3 regions of the Sphingomonas sp. BL-S-25 genome follow, and region 3 is predicted to be linked to each of the others. Evidence: predicted binding sites of a transcription regulator. Region 3 holds the regulator's gene; each other region holds the start of a gene.
The links. The regulator LexA, encoded in region 3, represses DNA repair genes until DNA is damaged. The targets are predictions, from matches to a motif close to GTTCCNCNCTTGTTCT.

Region 1: recA (recombinase RecA) is a predicted target of LexA. The motif match lies at 5,596-5,611, and genes of this name have one in related genera.
Region 2: uvrA (excinuclease ABC subunit UvrA) is a predicted target of LexA. The motif match lies at 2,330-2,345, and genes of this name have one in related genera.

Annotation. Positions count from the first base shown of each region.
Region 1 is NZ_CM145486.1:4,257,460-4,265,091, forward strand. Features, by position in the region: gene alaS (alanine--tRNA ligase) at 1-456, opposite strand, end outside; gene ACZ1H8_RS20555 (M24 family metallopeptidase) at 544-1,797, opposite strand; gene ACZ1H8_RS20560 (dicarboxylate/amino acid:cation symporter) at 1,885-3,222, shown strand; gene ACZ1H8_RS20565 (glutathione S-transferase family protein) at 3,533-4,198, opposite strand; gene recA (recombinase RecA) at 4,437-5,519, opposite strand; gene ACZ1H8_RS20575 (TSUP family transporter) at 5,661-6,434, opposite strand; gene ACZ1H8_RS20580 (sigma-70 family RNA polymerase sigma factor) at 6,500-7,390, opposite strand; gene ACZ1H8_RS20585 (carboxymuconolactone decarboxylase family protein) at 7,390-7,632, opposite strand, start outside.
Region 2 is NZ_CM145486.1:2,837,583-2,845,214, reverse strand. Features, by position in the region: gene ACZ1H8_RS13650 (YcxB family protein) at 1-534, opposite strand, end outside; gene ACZ1H8_RS13645 (hypothetical protein) at 591-2,129, opposite strand; gene uvrA (excinuclease ABC subunit UvrA) at 2,353-5,334, shown strand; gene ACZ1H8_RS13635 (hypothetical protein) at 5,407-5,673, shown strand; gene ACZ1H8_RS13630 (hypothetical protein) at 5,752-6,126, shown strand; gene ACZ1H8_RS13625 (hypothetical protein) at 6,205-6,621, shown strand; gene ACZ1H8_RS13620 (OsmC family protein) at 6,723-7,151, shown strand.
Region 3 is NZ_CM145486.1:526,303-533,934, forward strand. Features, by position in the region: gene ACZ1H8_RS02560 (hypothetical protein) at 1-383, shown strand, start outside; gene ACZ1H8_RS02565 (RiPP maturation radical SAM C-methyltransferase) at 443-2,335, shown strand; gene ACZ1H8_RS02570 (molybdopterin molybdotransferase MoeA) at 2,363-3,547, shown strand; gene lexA (transcriptional repressor LexA) at 3,607-4,290, shown strand; gene ACZ1H8_RS02580 (2OG-Fe(II) oxygenase) at 4,284-4,961, opposite strand; gene ACZ1H8_RS02585 (2OG-Fe(II) oxygenase) at 4,958-5,596, opposite strand; gene ACZ1H8_RS02590 (ComEC/Rec2 family competence protein) at 5,661-7,632, opposite strand, start outside.

The DNA.
Region 1 (7,632 bases), 810 kb from region 3:
GATGATCCGCTCCTCGGGCAGGCCGGCAATCTTCTTCCACAGGTCGAACGCGTGATCGTCGGTGTGATAGACGGTCGCGGTCAGCTTCGCCGCGGGGATGCCCCACTCCTTCGTCAGCAGCGTCCAGGCGTGGGTGATCGCCTGTTCCTTGAAATAGTCGCCGAACGAGAAATTGCCGAGCATCTCGAAGAAGGTATGATGCCGGGCGGTGTAGCCGACATTGTCCAGGTCGTTATGCTTGCCGCCGGCGCGCACGCACTTCTGGCTGCTGGTCGCGCGGTTGTACGGGCGCGTCTCGAGCCCGGTGAAGACGTTCTTGAACGGCACCATGCCCGCATTGACGAACATCAGCGTGGGGTCGTTGTGCGGGACGAGCGGCGCCGACGCCACCCGGGCATGGCCCTGGCCTTCGAAATAGTCGAGAAACGAGCGGCGGATATCGTTGGTGGACGTCATGCGTGCGACTTAGGGCCGAGCGCGGCTTCGCTCAAGTGAAACACTTCGATGAGCGCGATCGGATCGCATGGCTGTTGCCCGGATGCGTCAGCCGAGCGGCCGGTCGATCGACGAGGGCGGTTCGCTGAACCATTTCGGGCCCGCCGGGGTCATGTGGAAACAATCCTCGATCCGGATACCGAAGCTGCCGGGGATGTAGATGCCCGGTTCGGTCGAGAAGCACATGCCCGCCGCCAGCCGGGTCGTCTCGCCGCGGACCAGATTGACCGGCTCATGCCCGTCCATGCCGATGCCGTGGCCCGTGCGGTGCGACAGGCCGGGCAGCTTGTAATCGGGACCATAGCCAAGCGTCGCATAATAGGCGCGGACCGCGTCATCGACGCTGCCGGCGGTCGCGCCGATGCGCGCGGCATCGAAGGCGATCTGCTGGCCGCGGCGCATCTGGTCCCAGACCTTGCGCTGTTCCGCGATCGCCTCGCCGAAGGCGAAGCTGCGCGAGACATCGGCCTGATAGCCCTGGACGGTGCAGCCGCAGTCCATCAGCACGATCTCGCCACGGCGAACTTCCTGAGGCTTGCCCGATCCGTGCGGATAGGCGGCCGCCTCGCCCAGCAGGACCAGCGCGAATTCGGGCCGTCCGCCCAGTTTCGCCGTCGCCGCATTCATCAGCGCGCCGATCTGTGCCGGGGTCATGCCCGCCTCGATCCTGGGCATTGTGAAGCGATAGGCGGCGATCGTCACGTCGGTCGCCAGCTGCATCAGCGCGATCTCGGCCGGAGTCTTGATCATCCGGCAGCCGCGCACGACCGGATTGGCCGGGACCAGCCTGGCGGTGGGCAGCGCGCGCTGCAGCCCCGCGACCGCGAAATAGCGCACCGTTTCCTCGATTCCGACCGGGCGGGTCGCCAAGCGCCGGTCCGTCAGGAAGCCGGCCACGACCGCCAGCGGATCCTCATGCTCCTGCCAGACGCGCACCTCGGCCGGAATGCCGAGCGATTCGCGCACCGAGGGCTCCTCGAAGAATGGGGTGACGATGCAGGGCTCGCCCTCGACCGGCAGGATCGCGGCGGTCAGCCGCTCGCTGCGGCTCCAGCGCACCCCGGTGAAGTAGATCAGCGAGGACCCCGGCTCGATCAGCACCGCGCCGATCCCGTTCGCCTTCATCAGCGCCTGGGCCCGGGCGACGCGCCGCGCGCGCTCGTCGGGACCGATCGGCACCGCACCGCGAGTGAGGTCCTGCAGCGCGTCGAGATCCGGCTCCGCTGCGCGCAGCAGCGACGGGACGCCGAGCAAGGGCAAGGTGGCGGCAGCGGCGATCAGCGAGCGTCGGGTCAGGGTCATCGGGTTCCTCCTGGTGCCGCGATACGGTCCTTGACCCGGCGACAACAATCCCCTTCCTTGCGCGCACGTGTGTAAAGGGGATCCCGAGTGGGCAAGCGACTAACCTGGTTCATTCTCGCCGGCCTGATTTTCGGCGGGCTGATCGGCTGGGTTCTGAACATCAGCCTGGACGACAATGGCGGCGCAGGCTCCAGCCAACTGGCCGACATCGCCTATTATCTCGACATCCCGACCCAGATGTTCCTGCATCTGATCAAGATGATCATTGCGCCGCTGGTGGTCTCGACGCTGGTCGTCGGCATCGCCCATATGGGCGGCGGCGGCGCGATCGGCCGGGTCGGGCTGAAGGCGTTCCTGTGGTTCGTGACCGCCAGCCTGGTCTCGCTGACGCTGGGCCTGTTGCTGGTCAATCTGCTCGAGCCGGGCGTCGGGGTGAACCTGGCTTTGCCCGCGCGCGATGCCGCCAGCGGGGTCGACCGCTCCGGCTTCGATGCCGCGAAATTCTTCATCCACCTGATCCCCACCTCCGCCATCGACGCGATGGCGAAGAACGACATTCTCCAGATCGTCATCTTCTCGCTGTTCTTCGGCGTCGGCCTGGCCGCGGTGGGGGAAAAGGGCGCGCCGATCGTGCGCGGGATGGAGGCTCTGGTGTCGGTCATGCTGACCGTGACCGGCTATGTCATGCTGTTCGCGCCGATCGCGGTGTTCTGCGCCGTCGCGCGCACGCTGGCGACAAAGGGGTTCGGCGTGGTCGGCCAGCTCGCCTATTTCATGGGCAGCTTCTATATCGGCCTGGTCGTGCTGTGGGCGGTGCTGCTGGGCGCCTGCTACCTCGTCATCGGCCGGCGCACGGGCACGCTGTTCCGCTACCTGCGCGATCCGATCCTGCTCGGCTTCTCGACCGCATCGTCCGAGGCCGCCTATCCGCGCACGCTCGACGCGCTCGACCGGTTCGGCGTCCCGCCCAAGATTGCCAGCTTCGTCCTGCCGCTGGGCTATTCGTTCAATCTCGACGGCTCGATGATGTACATGACCTTCGCGTCGATCTTCATCGCCCAGGCCTATGGCATCCAGCTCGACTGGGGCACGATGATCACCATGCTGCTGATGCTGATGATCACCAGCAAGGGCATCGCCGGCGTGCCGCGCGCCAGCCTGGTCGTCATCACCGGCACGCTGTCGCACTTCGACATTCCGGAGGCGGGCATCCTGCTGATCCTGGCGGTCGACCATTTCCTCGACATGGGCCGCACCGCGACCAACGTCGTCGGCAATGCCGTGGCCGCCGCGGTCGTCGCCCGCTGGGAAGGCCAGCTCGACACGCCGCAGCCGCCCGACATGGATATCGTCCCCGCGACCGGTACGCCGGTGACGCCGGAGGTCGACAAGTTCGAGGATTATGGCGAGACGCCGCGGGGGTGATTTGCGGCGGGACCGCTTCTCGGGACTTCGAGGCTGAACGATATCGGATAGTTTGGGGAAGTGGCCCCGCGCGCAGCCAGTTCGATATCGCTGACGCGTCGATCCAAAGCGACAATCCTCTGCCCGAGGGAGAGGGGGACCGCGAAGCGGTGGAGAGGGATTTCCCACCAACGCAGGTCCCGTTTGAGGCAACTCCCTCTCCACCATGCTGCGCATGGTCCCCCTCTCCCTCCGGGAGAGGATTTGGGGGCCTTAATCGTTTGGGCCTCTCAAGGCCTAATCGGCGAGCTTTTGGTGACGTCGGAGTCCGCTACCCCGCTATGTGGCTGCCCGGTTCTCGACCTGAACCTAAGGCATAGGCGTAAGGCCCGCCCTTCTCCAGCGCTGCCTGATAGGCCGGGCGGGCGTGGATGCGGTCGAGCCAGGCCTTGATCGCCGGGCGGCCTTCGGTCGCGCCCGATCGCGTCACCGCTGCCTCGAGCGGGAAGCTCATCATCACATCGGCCGCGGTGAATTCGTCGCCGGCGAACCATTGGCGGGTCGCCAGTTCCGACTCGATCCAGTCGAGATGGACGTCGACCATCGGCCGGAATTTCTTGAGCGCGACCTTGCCCAGCAGCGGGACCTTGCCGAGCACCAGCGTGACGAACAGCACCGGCATCAGCGAGCCTTCGGCATAATGGAGGAAGTGGCGGTAGCGTAGCGCATCGACGCGACCGCCCGGCGCGCCTAGCCGGCCATCGGCCTTCTCGACCAGATACTCGATGACCGAACCGGTCTCGGCGATCGTCTGTCCGTCATCGGTGATCACCGGTGACTTGCCCAGAGCATGGACCTGGCGAAGCTGAGGCGGCGCCAGCATCGTCGCCTTGTCCCGCTCATAGCGCATGACCGTGTAGGGCAGCCCCAGTTCCTCGAGCAGCCACAGCACCCGCTGAGAGCGCGAATTTTCCAGATGATGCACGGTGATCGTCATGTTGCGACTCCTTGGCCTTTGCAGGCAGCCTAGCGAAGCCGTAACCATTGTCGACGTGTCCGAGGCCCGCGTGCCGCACGTCCTAAACACCGCCTCCCGCCAACACCGAGAGCCCGGCGCGGGCGGGCGCCGGGCTTCCCGATGGGACGGGTCCCGTGACCACCGCCGGCACGAGCATGCCGGCGCGGCCGAAACTGTCGGGAGAAGGCGGGACGGCGCTCGGCCGCCCCTGCCCTACTCAGAGATCGTCGTCGTCGCCGTCATCCGCGTCGGGGCCGGTCATCATCTCTTCGGCCACCTGGGCGGTGCGGTTGCGGATCGCGGCTTCCAGCCGGGCGCAAAGCTCGGTATTTTCCTTCAGGAAGTTCTTCGCATTCTCGCGGCCCTGGCCGATGCGGACGCTGTCATAGCTGAACCAGGCGCCCGACTTCTCGACCAGACCGGCCTTCACGCCGAGGTCGAGGATCTCGCCGATCTTCGAAATACCCTCGCCATACATGATGTCGAATTCGACCTGCTTGAACGGCGGGGCGACCTTGTTCTTCACCACCTTCACGCGGGTCGCGTTGCCGATGATGTCGTCGCGGTCCTTGATCTGGCCGGTACGGCGGATGTCGAGGCGGACCGAAGCGTAGAATTTCAGCGCGTTGCCGCCGGTCGTGGTTTCCGGATTGCCGTACATCACACCGATCTTCATGCGCAGCTGGTTGATGAAGATCACCATGCAGCGCGAGCGGCTGATCGAGCCGGTCAGCTTGCGCAGCGACTGCGACATCAGCCGGGCCTGGAGGCCGACATGGCTGTCGCCCATCTCGCCCTCGATCTCGGCACGGGGCACCAGCGCGGCGACCGAGTCGACCACCAGCACGTCGATCGCGTTCGAGCGGACCAGCGTGTCGGTGATCTCCAGCGCTTGCTCGCCGGTATCCGGCTGCGACACGATCAGCTCGTCGATGTTGACGCCCAGCTTCTTGGCATAGACGGGATCGAGCGCATGCTCGGCGTCGACAAAGGCAGCGGTGCCGCCATTCTTCTGCGCCTCGGCGATGACGTGGAGCGCCAGCGTCGTCTTGCCCGAGCTTTCCGGTCCATAGACCTCGATCACGCGGCCGCGCGGCAGGCCGCCGACGCCGAGCGCGATGTCGAGCCCCAGCGATCCAGTCGAGATCGCCTCGACCTGCATCGTCTCCTTCGAGCCCAGCTTCATCGCCGAACCCTTGCCGAACGCGCGGTCGATCTGTGCCAGCGCGGCGTCCAGCGCCTTTTGACGGTCGTTCGAAGTCGCCATCTTGTTGTCGATCACCTTGAGTGAAGCAGCCATTCGAGGTCCCCGTCGCTAGTCGGTTTGGGTCGTGGGTACAACCGTGTTGGAAACCACGTATTCCATTTGTTCCGCCGGAACAAGAGTGGAACCGAGATTTTGGAACAAAAAGTGTCCGGAATGGACCGGCGGGGTGTGCGATCAGAACAGATGGCGCAGCGGGTTGGCCGGGTCCGCCAGCAATTTGATCGTGAGCGCCACCGACATCACGACCAGTAGCGGCCGCACGCCGCGCCCGCCGAAGCGGATCGCCAGCCGCGCGCCAAGCTGATTGCCGACGATATTGGCCGCTGCCATCGACAGGCCGATCACCCAGATCACCTTGCCGCCCGCCGTCATCGCCAGCAGCCCGGCGACGTTGGTCGACAGGTTGAGCAGCTTCGCATTGGCGATCGCCCGCACCAGCCCCAGCCCGCCCAGCACCACCATCGCCGTGATCAGGAAGGATCCCGCACCGGGACCGAAGAAACCATCATAGAATCCGACGCCGGCAACGGCGAGCGACAGCCCCAGCGGCCCGAACCGCGCGCGGCGATCGACATCGCTCATCGGCGGTGCGAGCAGGAAATAGAGCCCCATCAGGATCAGCAACACCGGCACCAGCCCCGCCAGAATCGACGGATCGACATGCTGGACCGTGACGGCGCCCGCAACCGAGCCGGCAAAGGCCGCGGCGGCGGGAATCGCGAAGCGACGCAGATCGACATGACCCGCCCGCCAGAAAGCAAGGAAGGACGAGGCGGTGCCGATGCTGCTCTGCAGCTTGTTGGTCGCCAGCGCCGAGACCGGCGGGACGCCCACCGCCATCAGCGCGGGGATGGTCAGCAACCCGCCGCCGCCCGCCATCGCGTCGATCGTTCCCGACACCAGGGCCACCATCATCAACAGGGCGAGCAGCTCGTACGACAGATCCATCGCGGCGCGGATAGTCGGCAGGCACCGCCACGGCCAGCCCCGATCGGGACCGCGGCCGAACCGCGTCAATGCAGCGCCGCGCTCTCCAGATGCTTCAGCTTGTCCGGATTGCGCTGGACATAGATGCCCGCGATCCGGCCGTCGCGAATGTCGAAGGCGGTCGTCTGGATCAGCCCGTCCGCCTCGCGCGTCACGAAGCCGGGAAGGCCGTTGATCAGCGCATAGCGCACCAATTGCGACGGCTGCTTGCGAAGCAGCACCGCAAGCCCCTTGTGCAGCTTCACCACCAGATCGGCGCCCTCGATCACCGCCGGTGCCGCCGGCCGCACCCCGCCGCCGTCCGAATGCATGGCAACGTCGTGCGCCAGCAACGCGCTGAGTCCCTTCATGTCACCGCTGCGCGAGGCTGCGAAGAAGGCGCGCGCAATGTCCATCCCGTGCGGCTCGCTCACCTCGAACCGCGGCCGGTCGGCGCGGACATGGGCGCGGGCGCGGGTCGCCAGCTGGCGGCAGGCCGCGGGCTCGCGACCGATGGTCGAGGCGATCTCGTCGAAGCCGACGCCGAAGACGTCGTGCAGCAGGAAGGCGGCGCGCTCCAGCGGCGACAGCCGCTCAAGCGCCAGGAGCAGCGGCAGGGTCACGTCCTCGACCTCGCCGTCATCCTCCTCGATCACCGGTTCGGGCAGCCAAGGCCCGACATAGGTTTCGCGCCGGACCCGCGCCGATTTCAGCTGGTCGAGGCACAGGCGAGTGACGACACGGCGCAGCCAGGCTTCGGGCTCGACGATGGTCGAGCGATCGGTGCCATGCCATTTGAGATAGGCTTCCTGCACCACATCCTCGGCATCGGCGACCGAGCCGAGCATGCGATAGGCGACCCGGGCGAGCCGGGGACGCAGCGGATCGAAGCTGACCGCCGCGTCACTCGCGCCGCGATCCCCTGCCCTGCCCGACATCAGGCAGCCGCCCGTGCCGGCGCGCTGCCCGGATGGCTCAGCCGGAAGCCGGCACCGATCCGGTTGAACGCGTTGATCGCGCCGATCATCAGCGTCAGGCTGATCCGTTCGGCTTCGCTGAACTCGGCCTCGACCATCGCATAATCCTCGTCCGTCACGCCATGCGGCGTCAAGCGGGTCAGCGCCTCGGTCGAGGCCAGTGCCGCACGTTCCCGCGCGCTATAGAACGGCGATTCGCGCCA
Region 2 (7,632 bases), 2.2 Mb from region 3:
GATCAGCCCGGCATCGGTCGCGATCCAGCCATGCAGGTCGCGCCAGGCATAGCTGCCGAAGCCCTCGCTGCCCGATACGATCAGCGTGGTATCGGTCCACTGAACGCGACGTCGCCCCGGGCGCTTCCACTGGGCATAGGCGCGAGGCAGATGTCGCCAGCTCAGGCGGTAATGGACGATTCCCCCCAGCGCGATGATCGCCGCCAGCAGGATGAAGGCGGGTATCGCCAGCATGAACGCGCCGGCGCCCCATTGCAGGCCGGTCATCAGCGATCCGGTCTGGGCCCGGCGCACGAGGATGACCGACAGGGTGACGAAGGCGATGAGGCCGGCATAGATCCGCCACCGCTCCAGCGCGCTGGCGAGCAGCCATTGCAGGATCGGCGGCTCCTCAGGCCGTCCGTCCGCCACCGCAACCTCAAGCGCGCGGCGATACTCAGCCACGGTGACGTCGAACGCATCGCTTTCGCAGCGGTCGTTCGACGCACTTGGCATTGCGGTTCGGCCCGAAGCGACCGGCTGTTCGTCGTTCATCCCCGCGTCCCCGGCGTCATCGCATGGCGCGACTTGGCCGGGGTTGTGCATGTCTGTCACCGATCATCGGACCGGCGGGTATTGCCCTCGACCCGCGCCGGGCGCGGCTGTGGTGCAGCGCGCGGCGGCGGGGGCGGTGCCGCCCGTGGCGGGGGCGGCGGCGGAGGTGCAGCCCGCGGCGGCGGCGGAGGGGGCGGCGCCTGATAGCGCGGCGGCGCGGGCTGCGCCGACGGGGCAGGGCGTGCCGGCGGCTGGTAGCCGGGCCGCGGTGCAGGGCTCATCCCGCCGCGAGGCCGACTGAAGTCCGGGCGCGGCGCGCGTTCGGGACCGCCCTCGCTGCCGCGCGGATCGAAGCGCGGTCGCGTCGGGCGCGGCATTCCGGGCTGTGGCGCCGGACGCGGCGACGCGGCGGGCGGCGGCCCGGACGGCGTGTCCGATGGCATTGGCGGCTGCACCCCCGGCTGGCCCGGCGGCAGTCCGGGTCGCGGCGTCGGGCGCGGGCCACCCCAGCCCGGGCGATCCGGCCGGACCGGACGATCAGGACGCACCCAGCCCCCGGGACGGCCAGGCTGCCCCGGACCGGCATTGGGCCGGTCAGGACGGTCGGGACCATCAGGCTCGCCGGGCCGAACGGGACGGCCTGGACGCCCCGGCCGGTCGGGACGCACCCAGCCGGGCGGACGCACGCCGGTATCGGCAGGCGGAAGTGCGGGCACCGTTCCGGGCTGCTGGCCGTCGGGTACGCGCGGCGGAAGCGGCGGGCGCCCGGGGCGGCCCGGCCGGCCCGGTGGGCGCGTCGGCCTGCCCGGAAGCGTGGTGCCGGGCGGTGGCGGGACGAAACGGCCCGGGGGCGGACCGCGCCAACCGCCATGGCCCCAGCGCCCGAAGCGCTCCCACATTTCGGCGCGACGGATCCGCTCCTGCCGCCAGCGATCGCGATGCGCGATGGCGCGCGCATTGCGGCGGAAATTGCGCCATTGCGGGATCTGTTCGCGACCATAGACCCAGTCGTCGTTCCAGGCCCACAGGCTGGGGCTGAACAGGATCCAGTTGTTCACCTGGACGTCCTGCCACTGGTCGCGCCGCGCCATGTCACGCTTCAATCGGCGCCCGCGCTCATAGCCGCGCACGGCGTCGACCAGATAGGGCGTGGCGACATCGCGCGGCATTGCCTCGCCATCCGCACCATACACGACGGCGACCTGCCCCTCGATGAAGCCGAAGCTCATCTCCGGATCGCGGACCAGGAACGGCGCATCGGATCCGCTCTCGAAATAATAGCTGTGAAGGCCGTCGTCCCGCTGTTCGACCAGCAATAGCGAGCCGTCCTCGAGCGTCCACGCCCAGGGCGCTCCGTCCGAGACATTGAAGGTCGCGTCGGGCGGCGACTCGCCGATCGCGTCGCTCATCGCCTCGGCGCGGTCGATCCATTCATAGGTGTCGAAATTGGCAAGATCCGCCCATGACGGCGCCGCCTGCAGCGCGGGCATGCCGTAATCATAGCCATAGTCGATCGGCGTACATGCCGACAACGCCACCGCCGCCGTCATGACGCCGAATGCGAAGATCAGCCTCTTGCCTCTGCCTTGCACCATCGCCCTCGCCTCTCTCCTGCCCGCTTCACTCTAGCTAGAGCCCACGCCGATGAACTGTGACTGAAGATCGATCAGTCGAAGTCTTCACCCCGTCGCCGCCGAACCGAATTCGCGGACTCGCCCGAACGCCGCATCCCCGGGAAATCACGCAACTGGCGAACGGGGTCCACCGTTCCTATCTCCAGTCTGGCATTCCCTTCAGAACAAAGATAGAACTACCGGCATGGCACTCACCACCATTTCCGTCCGCGGCGCGCGCGAGCATAATCTCAAGGGAGTCGATATCGACATCCCGCGCGACACGCTGACGGTGATCACCGGCCTGTCGGGTTCCGGCAAGTCGTCGCTCGCGTTCGACACCATCTATGCCGAAGGCCAGCGCCGCTATGTCGAGTCGCTGTCGGCCTATGCCCGCCAGTTTCTCGAGCTGATGCAGAAGCCCGATGTCGACCATATCGAGGGCCTGTCGCCAGCGATCTCGATCGAGCAGAAGACGACGTCGCGCAATCCGCGCTCGACGGTCGCGACGGTGACCGAGATCTACGACTATATGCGCCTGCTCTGGGCGCGGGTCGGCGTTCCCTATTCCCCGGCGACCGGCCTGCCGATCTCGGCGCAGACGGTCAGCCAGATGGTCGACCGGGTCCTCGCCCTGCCCGAGGGAACGCGGCTGCTGCTGCTCGCACCGGTCGTGCGCGGCCGCAAGGGCGAGTATCGCAAGGAACTGGCCGAATGGCAGAAGGCAGGCTTCCAGCGTGTCCGCATCGACGGCGAGATGTACCTGATCGAGGAAGCGCCGGCGCTCGACAAGAAGTACAAGCACGACATCGAGGTGGTGGTCGATCGACTGGTGGTCGGCGGCGACATCGCGACCCGGCTCGCCGAAAGCTTCGAGACGGCGCTGAAGCTGGCCGAAGGACTGGCCTATGTCGATCTGGTCGACGGCACGGTCGCCGAGACGACCGGATCCAGCGTGCGCGAGGCGCGGCAGGAATTCCAGGTCGAGGGCGCGACCAGCCTGGGGTCGATGAAGGGCGCGGGCATCCCCGACAACCGCATCGTCTTTTCCGAGAAGTTCGCCTGCCCGGTCAGCGGCTTCACGATCGTCGAGATCGAGCCGCGGCTCTTCTCGTTCAATGCGCCGCAGGGCGCCTGCCCGGCCTGTGACGGACTGGGCGAGAAGCTGATCTTCGACGAGGATCTGGTCGTCCCGAACCATGAGCTGACGATCAAGAAGGGCGCGATCGTACCCTGGGCCAAGTCGAACCCGCCCAGCCCCTATTACATGCAGGTGCTCGGCAGCCTGGCGCGCGAGTTCGGCTTCAACCTCGAGACACCGTGGAAGGACCTGCCGGGCGAGGTGAAGCTGATCATCCTGCACGGCACCGGCGGCAAGCCGGTCACGCTGACCTTCATCGACGGCAAGAAGAGCTACGACGTCCGCAAGCCGTTCGAGGGCGTCATCGGCAATCTTAACCGCCGCATGCTTCAGACCGAAAGCGCCTGGATGCGCGAGGAGCTGAGCAAATATCAGGCGGCGCATCCGTGCGAGACCTGCCATGGCGCGCGACTGAAGCCCGAGGCGCTGGCGGTGAAGGTCGCCGGCGAGGACATCAGCCATGCGACCCGCCTGTCGGTGGTCGATGCGCTTGAGTGGTTCAAGGCGCTGCCGGCGCATCTGACCGATCAGCAGCGCGAGATCGCGCGCGCGATCCTGAAGGAGATCGACGAGCGGCTCGGCTTCCTCAACAATGTCGGGCTCGACTATCTCAATCTCAACCGGACCAGCGGTACGCTGTCGGGCGGAGAGAGCCAGCGCATCCGGCTGGCCAGCCAGATCGGGTCCGGCCTGTCGGGTGTCCTGTACGTGCTCGACGAGCCGTCGATCGGCCTGCACCAGCGCGACAATGACATGCTGCTCGCCACGCTGCGGCGGCTGCGCGACCTGGGCAATACCGTGCTGGTCGTCGAGCATGACGAGGATGCGATCCGCACCGCCGACTATGTCATCGACATGGGGCCGGGCGCGGGCGTCCATGGCGGCCAGGTCGTGGCGCAGGGGACGCTGGACGAGGTGCTTGCGACCGAGGGCAGCGTCACCGCCGATTATCTCAACGGCACCCGCGAGGTGCCCGTTCCGGCCAAGCGCCGCAAGGGTACCGGCAAGAAGCTGACGGTCCACAATGCGACGGCCAACAACCTGACCGGCGTGACCGCCAGCATCCCGCTGGGCACCTTCACCTGCATCACCGGAGTGTCGGGATCGGGCAAGTCGAGCTTCACGATCGACACCCTCTATGCCGCCGCGGCGCGGACGCTGAACGGCGCCCGGGTGCTGGCGGGCAAGCATGACAAGATCACCGGGCTCGAGCATCTCGACAAGGTCATCGACATCGACCAGTCGCCGATCGGCCGCACGCCGCGATCAAACCCGGCGACCTATACCGGCGCCTTCACCGCGATCCGCGATTGGTTCGCCGGCCTGCCCGAGGCGCAGGCGCGCGGCTACAAGCCCGGCCGGTTCAGCTTCAACGTCAAGGGTGGCCGGTGCGAGGCATGCCAGGGCGACGGCGTGCTGAAGATCGAGATGCACTTCCTGCCCGACGTCTACGTCACGTGCGACGTGTGCCACGGCGCGCGCTACAATCGCGAGACGCTGGAGGTGAAGTTCAAGGGCAAGAGCATCGCCGACGTGCTGGACACGACGGTCGAGGACGCGGTCGAGTTCTTCAAGGCGGTGCCGCCGATCCGCGACAAGATGGCGATGCTCGCCGAAGTCGGCCTGGGCTATGTCAAGGTCGGGCAGCAGGCGACCACCCTGTCGGGCGGCGAGGCGCAGCGCGTCAAGCTGGCCAAGGAACTGGCGCGGCGCGCCACGGGTAACACGCTGTACATCCTCGACGAGCCGACCACTGGCCTGCATTTCGAGGATGTGCGTAAATTGCTCGAAGTGCTGCATGCGCTGGTCGAGCAGGGCAATACGGTGGTGGTGATCGAGCATAATCTCGACGTCATCAAGACGGCCGACTGGGTGCTCGACCTTGGGCCCGAAGGCGGTGTGAAGGGCGGCGAGATCGTCGCCCAGGGCACGCCGGAGACGGTGGCGAAGGAGCCGCGCAGCTATACCGGCAAATATCTTCTCCCCTTGCTGGAGAAGCGGACGAGCGCAGCACCGATGGGAGGGGAAGCCGTCGCGGCCGAATGATCGTGCCCGAGTCACCCGGAGCTGGCGGGGGGACGGGAAATCGTCCACGCTGGCTCCGGGGGGAGTTTTGCCATGGGTCATGCGTTCTGGGTCGTGTTAACGGTCGTCGCGCTGCTGTTTCCCTTCGCCATGATGCCGTTGCTCTGGCGGCGGATGAAGCGGGTGCGCAGCGAAGCCTATCGGCGCACCAGCCGCGACACGCGGCCCGAGGCCCCCTGGCAGGAAGCGATCGAGACTCGCGACGGCGTCGACCTGACGCGCACCAGCAGCCCCAATGACGCGCTGATCCATCTCGGCGAGCGCGGTCGCCACGCCCGCTGGCCGCTCGACAACGCCTGACACCGAAGCATTGGCCGCCGGAACAGCTGCGGGTGCCGCCCGTTTCCAAGGACACGTTCAATAATCATGGAGTGTCCCATGGCCACCCGCCAGAATTCGACCAAAGCTCGCGCATCGTCCAACTCGAAAGGCGCCACCGCCACGCCGGCCCGCCGCCATCGCGCCACCCAATTGATCGGCATCGCCTCGGTCGCCGCCGCCGCCGTCGCGATCGGTGCAGGCATCTTCGAGGTGGCGCGTCGCATGCTGGCACCGGGCAACGCCGAACATGACGCGCCCGACCTGGCACTCGACCAGCCGCATCCCGGTCCGCAGGATCGCGCGCCCGAAGCGTTCCGCCCCGATCCGACCGCGCCGGTGCCGGCGAACGAACGCGAGGGCCTGCGTCCCGCAACCGGCCCCGCCCCCAGCCTGGTCCGTGACGACGCGGCCGATCTCGACACCATTCACTGAGGCGAAAGGGCCGGAACGCAACTATCCGGCCGCTCGCGCATTCCTCCCCCATCCCTAGACAAGGCTCAGGAGAGCGAGATGCGTATCTTAACCCTTGGCGTGATTGCGGCCGCAGCGCTCGGCACCACGGCATGCACCGGCTATGATGATGGCCGTCCCGGTTATGCCGGCCGCGGCTATTCCAGCTATGACTGGAACCGCCCGGACCCCAATTATGGCGGCTATTATGCCGACCGTTATTATCGCGAGGATAATCGCCGGTACCGTGAGCGCCGGTTGAGCCGCAACGACCGCGTCTATCGCGGCCAGGACGGTCGCTACTATTGCCGCCGTTCGGACGGCACCACCGGCCTGATCGTCGGCGGCGTCGCTGGCGGCCTGCTGGGCGCGGCGATCGCCCCGGGCGGCTCGGAAACGCTGGGCGTGCTGCTTGGCGCGGCTGGCGGCGCGGCGCTGGGTTCGTCGGTCGACCGCGGCGAGGCACGCTGCCGCTAAGGATAGCGTGAACCAGACCAACGGATGATGGTTTTCGGGGCGTCGGTGATCGTAGATCGTCGGCGCCCCATTCTTGTGGCCGAACGATCAGGAGAGTTGAGATGACCACCCGCACCGCAACCGCACGCTATACCGGCTTCGGCAAGGACGGCCGCGGCGCCGTCACGACCCAGTCGGGGGTGCTGACCGACCAATATTATGGATTCAATTCGCGCTTCGAGGACGGCAAGGGCACCAATCCCGAGGAGCTCGTCGCCGCCGCCCATGCCGGCTGCTTCACCATGGCGCTCAGCTTCGCGCTGGCCCGCGCCGGCTTCACCGACGGCACGCTCGAGACCAAGGCGGCGGTCAAGCTCGAGCAGGACGGCGAAGGCGGCTTCACCATCACCCGCTCCGACCTGACGCTCACCGCCGAAATCCCGGGGATCTCGCAGGATCAGTTCGCCGAACTGGCCAAGGGCGCCGAGAAGAACTGTCCGGTCTCGAAGCTGCTGAAGGCCGAGATCACGCTCGACTACACCTTGCGCTGAGGTGCGCCGCCGCCGCGCACGCGGTGGCCAGACGCAAAAGGGGCCGGCATTGCTGCCGGCCCCCGTGTCGCCGATCTTCGGCAGTCGGGTTCGAAAACCCTCGCGCCTGGTTTCAGCGGCTGCTTCGCCCGCGCCGGCAAGGGCATGCGGGTTCCGCGTCGATCATCGCTTCGCATCTCTCCCCTGCCGCAAACGGCAGGCGGGACATTCGTCTCGATGACCCGCTTCGAGCGTTGCCGGACGGCAACCCGTCGAAGCCTTGGTCGATGCGTGATCCGATCTTGGTTCCTCCCGATCGGCCCCTTTCGAGGTCAATCGTTCGGATCGTCGCGCCCCGCTGCCGGAGCGTCTCGCCGGTTCCCTGGCTCGCCTCTCGGCGGTCCCGGATCTCCAGCCTCAATCGGCGCATCCCGAGCTGAGTATCGTGGTTTCCAGAAGGCACCTACGGTCCATCATCTCGTGTAAGCTTCTGGTTTTGCTT
Region 3 (7,632 bases):
CGAAGGCGATCGGCGTTCCGCTGAGCGACGCGACTGCCAAGGCGCTGCGCGCGATCTCGCCGTCGCGGCTGAAGGAGGTCAAGGATCGCACCGACAAGGAAGTCCTGACGCTGTTCCACAAGGTGCTGGACGACGGACGCTATGTCGACAGCTGGACGATCCGACCGGAGGAAACCGCGCGGCAGCTCGACGTGAAGCTCAGCAAGGCGGCGCTCGACCGGATCGTCGCGGTCTCGAACAATCCGATCGGCGACCCCGCCGGGCCGGTCAGCAATCCCGTGGCGATCGCGGTGGTGGTCGGCGTGGTCATCATGCTGGTACCGACCGAGGCCGGCCGGTCGCGGCTGAACGTCCGGGACCTGTCCGCCATCCGCAAGTTCTGACCGTGGCAGGTCCGCCGGTGCGTCCGCACGTGATCCTGGCGAGCATGCCATGGACCACGTTGACCGAGCCCAGCCTGGGCCTGGCGATCCTGAAGGCGAAGCTGCGCGACCACGGCGTTTCCGCACGGGTCGCGCACCTCAATCTGGGCTTGCTGCGCTTCCTTCAGGCCAAGACCTATTATGCGCTGGCGAACATGTTCGCGCTGAACGACTTCCTGTTCAGCGGGACGATCGAGCGCGACATCAGCCCGCATCAGCACCGCCTGCTGACCGGCGCGACCGCCAATCTGCTCGATTTCGGCATCATCGATGCGGACGAGTGGGGCGGGCTGGACGGGGTGATCGAACAGCTGATCGCGCTGCGGCAGGCGACGATCCCGGCCTGGCTGGAAGAAGAGGCAGACCGGATCGCAGCGGAGCGACCGTCGCTGCTGGGATTCACCTGCATGTTCGACCAGACGATCGCGTCGGTGGCGCTGGCGCGGCTGGTGCGGTTGCGGTCGCCCGACACGCTGATCGCGCTGGGCGGCTATGCGGTGCGGCAACCGACCGCCCAGACGGTGCTGAGCGCCTTTCCCTGGATCGACGCCATCTGCACCGGCGAAGGCGAGCCGGCGATCCTCGGACTGGCGCAAGCGTCGGTCGGCGAACGACCGCTGGCGTCGGTCGCAAACCTGATGATCCGCGATGCCGGCGGCATGCCGATCGAAACCGATGCCGCGCCGCTGATCGATCTCGATCGCTCACCCGCCCCCGATTATGACGACTTCTTCGCCGACCTTCACGCGCTGGAGGCGGACCACTCCGTCGCGATCGACATCGAGCGGCTGCCGCTGGAGAATTCGCGCGGCTGCTGGTGGGGACAGAAGAGCCACTGCGTCTTCTGCGGCATTGCCGACAGCGACATGGTCTATCGCGCCCGGTCGCCGGACAGCGTGATCGCAGCGCTCGATCGCACCGCGCGGCGCTACGACGTCACTGCGTTTCGCTTCTCCGACTATATCCTGCCCCAGGCCTATTATCGCACGCTGCTGCCCCGGCTGGCCGCCCATTCCGAGCGCTACACGCTGACCGGCGAGATCAAGGCGAATGTAAAGCCCGAATGGATGGCGGCGCTGGCCGCAGCGGGCTTTACCGAGGTCCAGCCGGGGATCGAGTCGCTGTCGGACAAGGTGCTGGCGACGATGCACAAGGGCGTGGCGGCGGTTCAGAATGTCCACACGCTGCTGCTCGGCAAGGGCGCGGGCATCCTGGTCCACCATAACCTCATCTATGGCTTTCCCGATGACGATGCGGCGGATTATCGCCGCATGCTGGCGGCGCTGCCTCGCTTGTTCCACCTTGATCCGCCCTCGACCCGGCTGCCGGTCCAGATCACGCGCTTCGCCCCGCTTCAGGAACAGCCGGGACGCTTCGGGCTGGAAGAAGCGCACCCCGCTGCCGACTATCAGATGATCTTCAGCGCCGCCTTTCTGGCGCGCAGCGGCTTCGACCTGGCCAGCTATTGCTATTATTTCGAGCGCCCGTTCGAGAATGCGCCGGAACTCCAGGCGCTCTATCGCCGGATCGATGCGACGGTCGATCGCTGGAAGGACCTTCAGCGCCAGCGGGAGGTCGTACTGTCCTGGCGCGCCGAGGCGGACGGCTTGTCGATCCTGGACACGCGCGGCGCGGAGCCGCAGCATTACCGGGTGACCGGCATCGCCGCCGCAATGCTGGAGGCGATGCGCGAGCCGATCCCGCGCGACCGGCTGCTGGCGCGCTTCGCCGGCCATGGCGGGGATGGGCGGCAGGCGCTGGAGCGGCTCGACCAGCTGGCACTGCTCTTCGAGGCGGGCGAGCGGCTGGTCGCGCTGCCGCTGCCCGAGGGGACGCGCTGGCAGCATGAGGTCCCGCTTCCCGCCTGGACCGCGCGCAAGGCGGATGCGATCGCGGAAACCGGCTTCGCCTGACCGGCGATCTGTGCCACGGCTGACCGGATGGCAGCCCTTCTTCCCGTGGCGGATGCGCACCAGCGGCTGATCGCCCTCGCCTCCCCGGTCGATGTCGAGACCGTCCCCCTGGCGCAGGCGCATGGCCGCTGGGCAGCGGCCGACATCGTGGCGCTGCGCACCCAGCCGGATGCCGACCTGTCGGCGATGGACGGCTATGCCATCCGGTTCGACGACATGCCGGGGCCGTGGCAGGTGACGGGCGAGAGCGCCGCTGGCCACCGCTTCGACCAGCCGGTCGAACCCGGCCAGGCCGTGCGGATATTTACCGGCGCCGCCTTGCCGCAGGGCACCGACAGCGTGCTGGTCCAGGAAGAAGCGCGGCGCGACGGCGCGGCGCTCCATCTGGACGGGGAAGGCCCGCGACACCGCGGCCGCAATGTGCGCCGGCGCGGGCTGGACTTCACCGACGGCGACCTGCTGATCGGCGCCGGCGAGCGGCTGACGCCGCAGCGGCTGGCACTTGTCGGCGTGGCGGGGCATGCGACGTTGCCGGTGCGGCGCCGGGTGCGCGTCGCCTATGCCGCGACCGGCGACGAGCTGGTCGAACCGGGCACGACGCTGGCACCCGGCCAGCTGCCCGAGACCAACAGGCTGATGCTTGCGGCGCAGCTTGCCGGACTGCCGGTCGAGCTGATCGATCTCGGCATCCTGCCCGACCGCGCCGAAGTGCTGGAAGCCGCGTTCCGGTCGGTCGATGCCCACCTGCTCGTCACCACCGGCGGCGCCTCGGTCGGCGACCACGATCTGGTGCGGCCCGCGCTGGAGGCGGCGGGGGCGACGATCGATTTCTGGCGGATCGCGCTTAGGCCCGGCAAGCCGATGATGGCCGGACGGCTGGGCAATGCGGTGCTGCTCGGCCTGCCGGGCAATCCCGTCTCCGCCTTCGTCACCACCCAGTTGTTCGTGCGCCCGCTGGTCGCGCACCTGTCGGGCGCCGCGCGTCCCTTCCCGGAGCCGCGGATCGTGACCGCGGGCGACGCGCTGCCCGCCAACGACCACCGCACCGATTATCTGCGCGGCGCGCTGGTCGACGGCCGCGCTTTCGCGTCGACGATCCAGGACAGTTCGATGCTGCGCACCCTCGCCCGCGCCGACTGCCTGATCCTCCGCGAGCCCCATGCGCCCGCGATCGAGGCAGGTGCGCCGGTGGCGATCCTCGATATCGCTTGACACGCTTCCGGAACATTGCATAAACGTTCCCAGTCTGTTCCAACGAGAGGACCCGGGGCATGCTCACCCGCAAGCAGCACGAGCTGATCTGCTTCATCAACGACCGTCTCAACGATACCGGCGTCTCGCCGTCGTTCGAGGAAATGAAGGAAGCGCTCGATCTCAAGTCCAAGTCGGGGGTTCATCGCCTGATCTCGGCGCTGGAGGAGCGTGGCTTCATCCGCCGCCTCGCCAATCGTGCCCGCGCGCTGGAAGTCATCAAGATGCCGGAGCGCGGAGAGACCAAGTCGGCGCCCGCTGCCAAGGCTCCGGTCGAGGACAATGTCGTCGCCCTGGCCCCGCGGGTTCGCGAGCCGGCCAATGATGTGCTCGAAATCCCGCTGCACGGCCGGATCGCCGCCGGTACGCCGATCGAAGCGCTGGAGGGATCGTCGATGCTTCCGGTTCCCGCCGCGCTGCTGGGTGCGGGCGAGCATTATGCGCTCGAAGTGGCCGGGGATTCGATGGTCGAGGCCGGCATTCTCGACGGTGACTATGCGCTGATCCGCAAGACGGAGAGCGCGCGGGACGGCGAGATCGTCGTCGCCCTGATCGACGAGGTCGAGGCGACGCTGAAATTCTTCCGCAAGGAAGGGTCGATGGTCCGGCTCGATCCCGCCAATCGCGACTATTCGCCGCAGCGCTACGCGCCCGGCCAGGTGCGTATCCAGGGCAAGCTTGCCGGATTGCTGCGCCGCTACTGATCCTGTTCGCCGCCGGCCCCGATCGGGTCGGCGGCGGCAGCACCTGGTGCCGTCGCCGGATCGCGATAATGGCGCTGCGCCCAGAAATTGATCCCGAAGCGTGAGTCCTCGAAGCGCCCGGACGGTACGCTGACCGGCAGTACCTCGTGGATCGCCAGGCTGGGAAAGGCGATCAGCCCGTTCTGCCGCGGCTCCAGATCGACATGGGCGCGCCTGCCGTCGGCGCCCGGCATCTTGGCCAACAGCCGCAACGTGCCGCCCGAATAGCCCTGCGGCTCCCGGTGGAAATGATAGACGATCGTCACCACCCGGTCATGCGGATGGCGGCTGAGGCCGGTGGCGGTGTCGTGATGCGGGCGGATATGGCCCCCATCGCCATAGACGACCATCTCGATCTCGAACCCGTCGCGACGGAAATGCGCCATGCCCAGATCGGCAAGAATGCCAGGCAGCAGCGCATCGATATGAGCGACGCTGGTCCGTTTCCACTCCGCACTGCCATAGAAGCTGCGCGCGCGCCGACTCTCGCCGCTGACCTGGCCCTTGCCGACGCGGGATTCCGACAGCGTCGCCTCGTTGGCGAGCGCCCAGTCGAGCAATGCGGCATGCTCGTCCTGGGGCAGGACATCATCGCGGCGGGTATGGATCGGCGGCCGCTGAAGCAGGTTCATGCCGCTGTCCCGGCCGCTGCCCGGCGCACCCAGCAATTGATCGCGAAGCGCGAGTCGGCGAAGTCGCGCGACGGACAGGCGACCGGCATGACCTCGTGCCGCGCCCAGGCCGGGAAGATCGCCAGGCTGTTCTGCGTCGGGGGCACGTCACCATAGGAAATGTCGTGCGCCAGCGAATGGAGGCGCAGCGCCCCGCCCTGGAACCGCTTCGGCTCGCGGTGAAAATAATAGACCGCGGTGATCATGCGGAAGGCGGCGGATCCAGGCTGCGGCGTTCGCCCGCCGCCCACGCCGGTGTCGACATGGCGGCGATAGAAGGCGCCGTCATTATAGGCGACCATGTCGAACTCGATCTGGTCGATCGTGAAGGGCGCGATGCCAAGCGCCGCGCACCAGTGCGGTACCAGCGGCCTTATCCTCTCCGTCAGCGGCGCCATCCACGGCCGGGGCCCTTCGCCTCTCAGGCTCAACGAGTTGCGGAAGCCGGTATCGAGCGCACGCTCACGCCCCAGCCCCGACGGCTCGAACCGCGCCTGGTTCGCCAGCGTCCAGTCGATCAGCGCGGCATGGTCCTCGGCCGGCAAGAAGTCGGCGACAACGAGGTGCGGCGGCACGCGGTCGAGCGGATTGGTCACCGCCCCGCCCCCGCCGGAACCGCGACGGCCGATCGCATCGACGGTTCAAAAGCAAGCGCTCGCATCAATCGCCTCTCCGACGGGGTGTCCGCTGTCGTGGCGGCATCACCCGGGGCGGGTCAAGCCATGGATGCTGCGTTCCGCGACTGACCGTGGCGACATGGCCGTCGGAAAAGCGGATCGCCACCCCGCCGGTCCGCGCCAGCATCGCGCGGTCGAGCTTCAGCCAGCGCGGCGTGCAGCCCCGCGGCAGTCGCCGGTCGCTGATCACGATGTCGCTTCGCGCGCACAGTGCCGACATCTCCGTCCAAGGCAGATGATAGGCGCTGCGCGTTGCCGCCACCCGCCAGCGGCGTGCGCCTGCCGCGACATCGATCGCACAGACATCGGGACTGCAGCGCGCCGCCGGCTCCTCGCCGAGCAGCGCCAGCGCTTGCTCGCCGCCATTCTCGGCCAGGATGTCGCGCATATAATCGCCTGCCCGGTCGCGCAGCAGCGCCATCCCGCCATTGGCGGTGCGGACCGCAAGGTGCCGCCCGTCGCTGGTCACCAGCAGGTCGGGCGGCGGCGTCATCAGCGCCCAGACCATGCCGATCGCCAGCGGCACCGCACCGATTAGCCGCACGCGCGTCCGCCACAAGGCGAGCCAGAGCCCGCCGGCGACGCAGAGCGCGAAGGCAGCCATCGGCATTGCCGGCAGCGCGGCCACCGCGCCCGGCGCCAAGGATACGGTGCGGGCGATCCACAGCAACAGGTTCAGCGCCTGCGCGGTCAGCCACCAGACCGGCGCGCCGAGGCCGACCAGATCGAGCAGCAAGGCCAGCGCCTCGAGCGGCATGATGACGAAGGTGGTCAGCGGGATCGCGACGATATTGGCCAGCGCGCCGTACAGTCCGGCCTTGTGAAAGTGGAACAAAGCCAGCGGCATCAGCGCCAGTTCGACCGCGATGCCGGTCAGCAGCAGCGAGGCGAGGCCGCGCGCCAGCCGCCGCGCCCGCCCCTCGCCCTCACGCCGCTCGAACCATCGGCGCACGACACGATTTTCGTGCAGCGCGACGATCGCGGTGACCGCGGCGAAGCTGAGCTGGAAGCTCGGCCCGGCCAGCGCCTCGGGCCAGAGCAGCAGGACGAAACAGGCGCCCGTGGCGACGAGCCTGAGCGTGATCGCCTCCCGCCCGAGGCTGAGCGCGAGCAGGACGAGCAGCGCCGCCGCGCAGGAGCGGATCGTCGGAACCTCGGCGCCGGTCAGCAAGGTGTAGCCGATCGCAGCGGCCGCGCCCGCACCCGCGGCGACCAGCGGCAGGCGCAACCGCAGTGCCAGCCAGGGACTGAGCGCCAGCAGGCGCAGCACCACGAGCATCGTGCCTGCCGTGACGGCGGTGACGTGAAGGCCGCTGACCGACAGGAGGTGTGCGAGGCCCGAGCGCTGCATCGCCTCCGAATCCTCGTCGGATATCGCGCCGCGATCGCCGGTCGCGAGCGCACTGGCGATGCCGCCGGCGCTCCCCTCGATCCGCGACTGGATATGTGCCGACAGGCGGGTGCGGAGATCATGGCCGCCCTCACCGCCGCCCGAGACGATCGTCACGGGTGCAAAGCCGCGACCGGTCGCGCCGATGCCGTCGAACCAGGCGACACGGGCAAAGTCATAGGCGCCGGGTACGGCGGGCGGGGGCGGCGGCATCAGCCGGGCGCGAAGCCGGACGACGCTGCCCCGCGTCAGCCCCGCGGGCACCTCGGTCTCCGCCAGATTGACGCGGACGAGCGGCGGCAGGTCGGCGCGATCGACCGGCGCCAGGCGCAGTCGGACGAGATCGCGCGCCGGCAATTGCTCGAGCCGCTCGACCCGCGCGTCGAAGGCCACCACCGCCGGTCGCGCCAGCACGGGTGCTGCGACGCGATCGGCACGCCACCAGACCCAGCTGCAACCGAGCGCGAGGCCCAGCGCGAGGACGATCACCGCCCTGCCCAGCCGACCACCTGCCGGGAGCGCGACCCCGACCAGCGCCAGCGCCGCCGCCGCACCGACAAAGGCA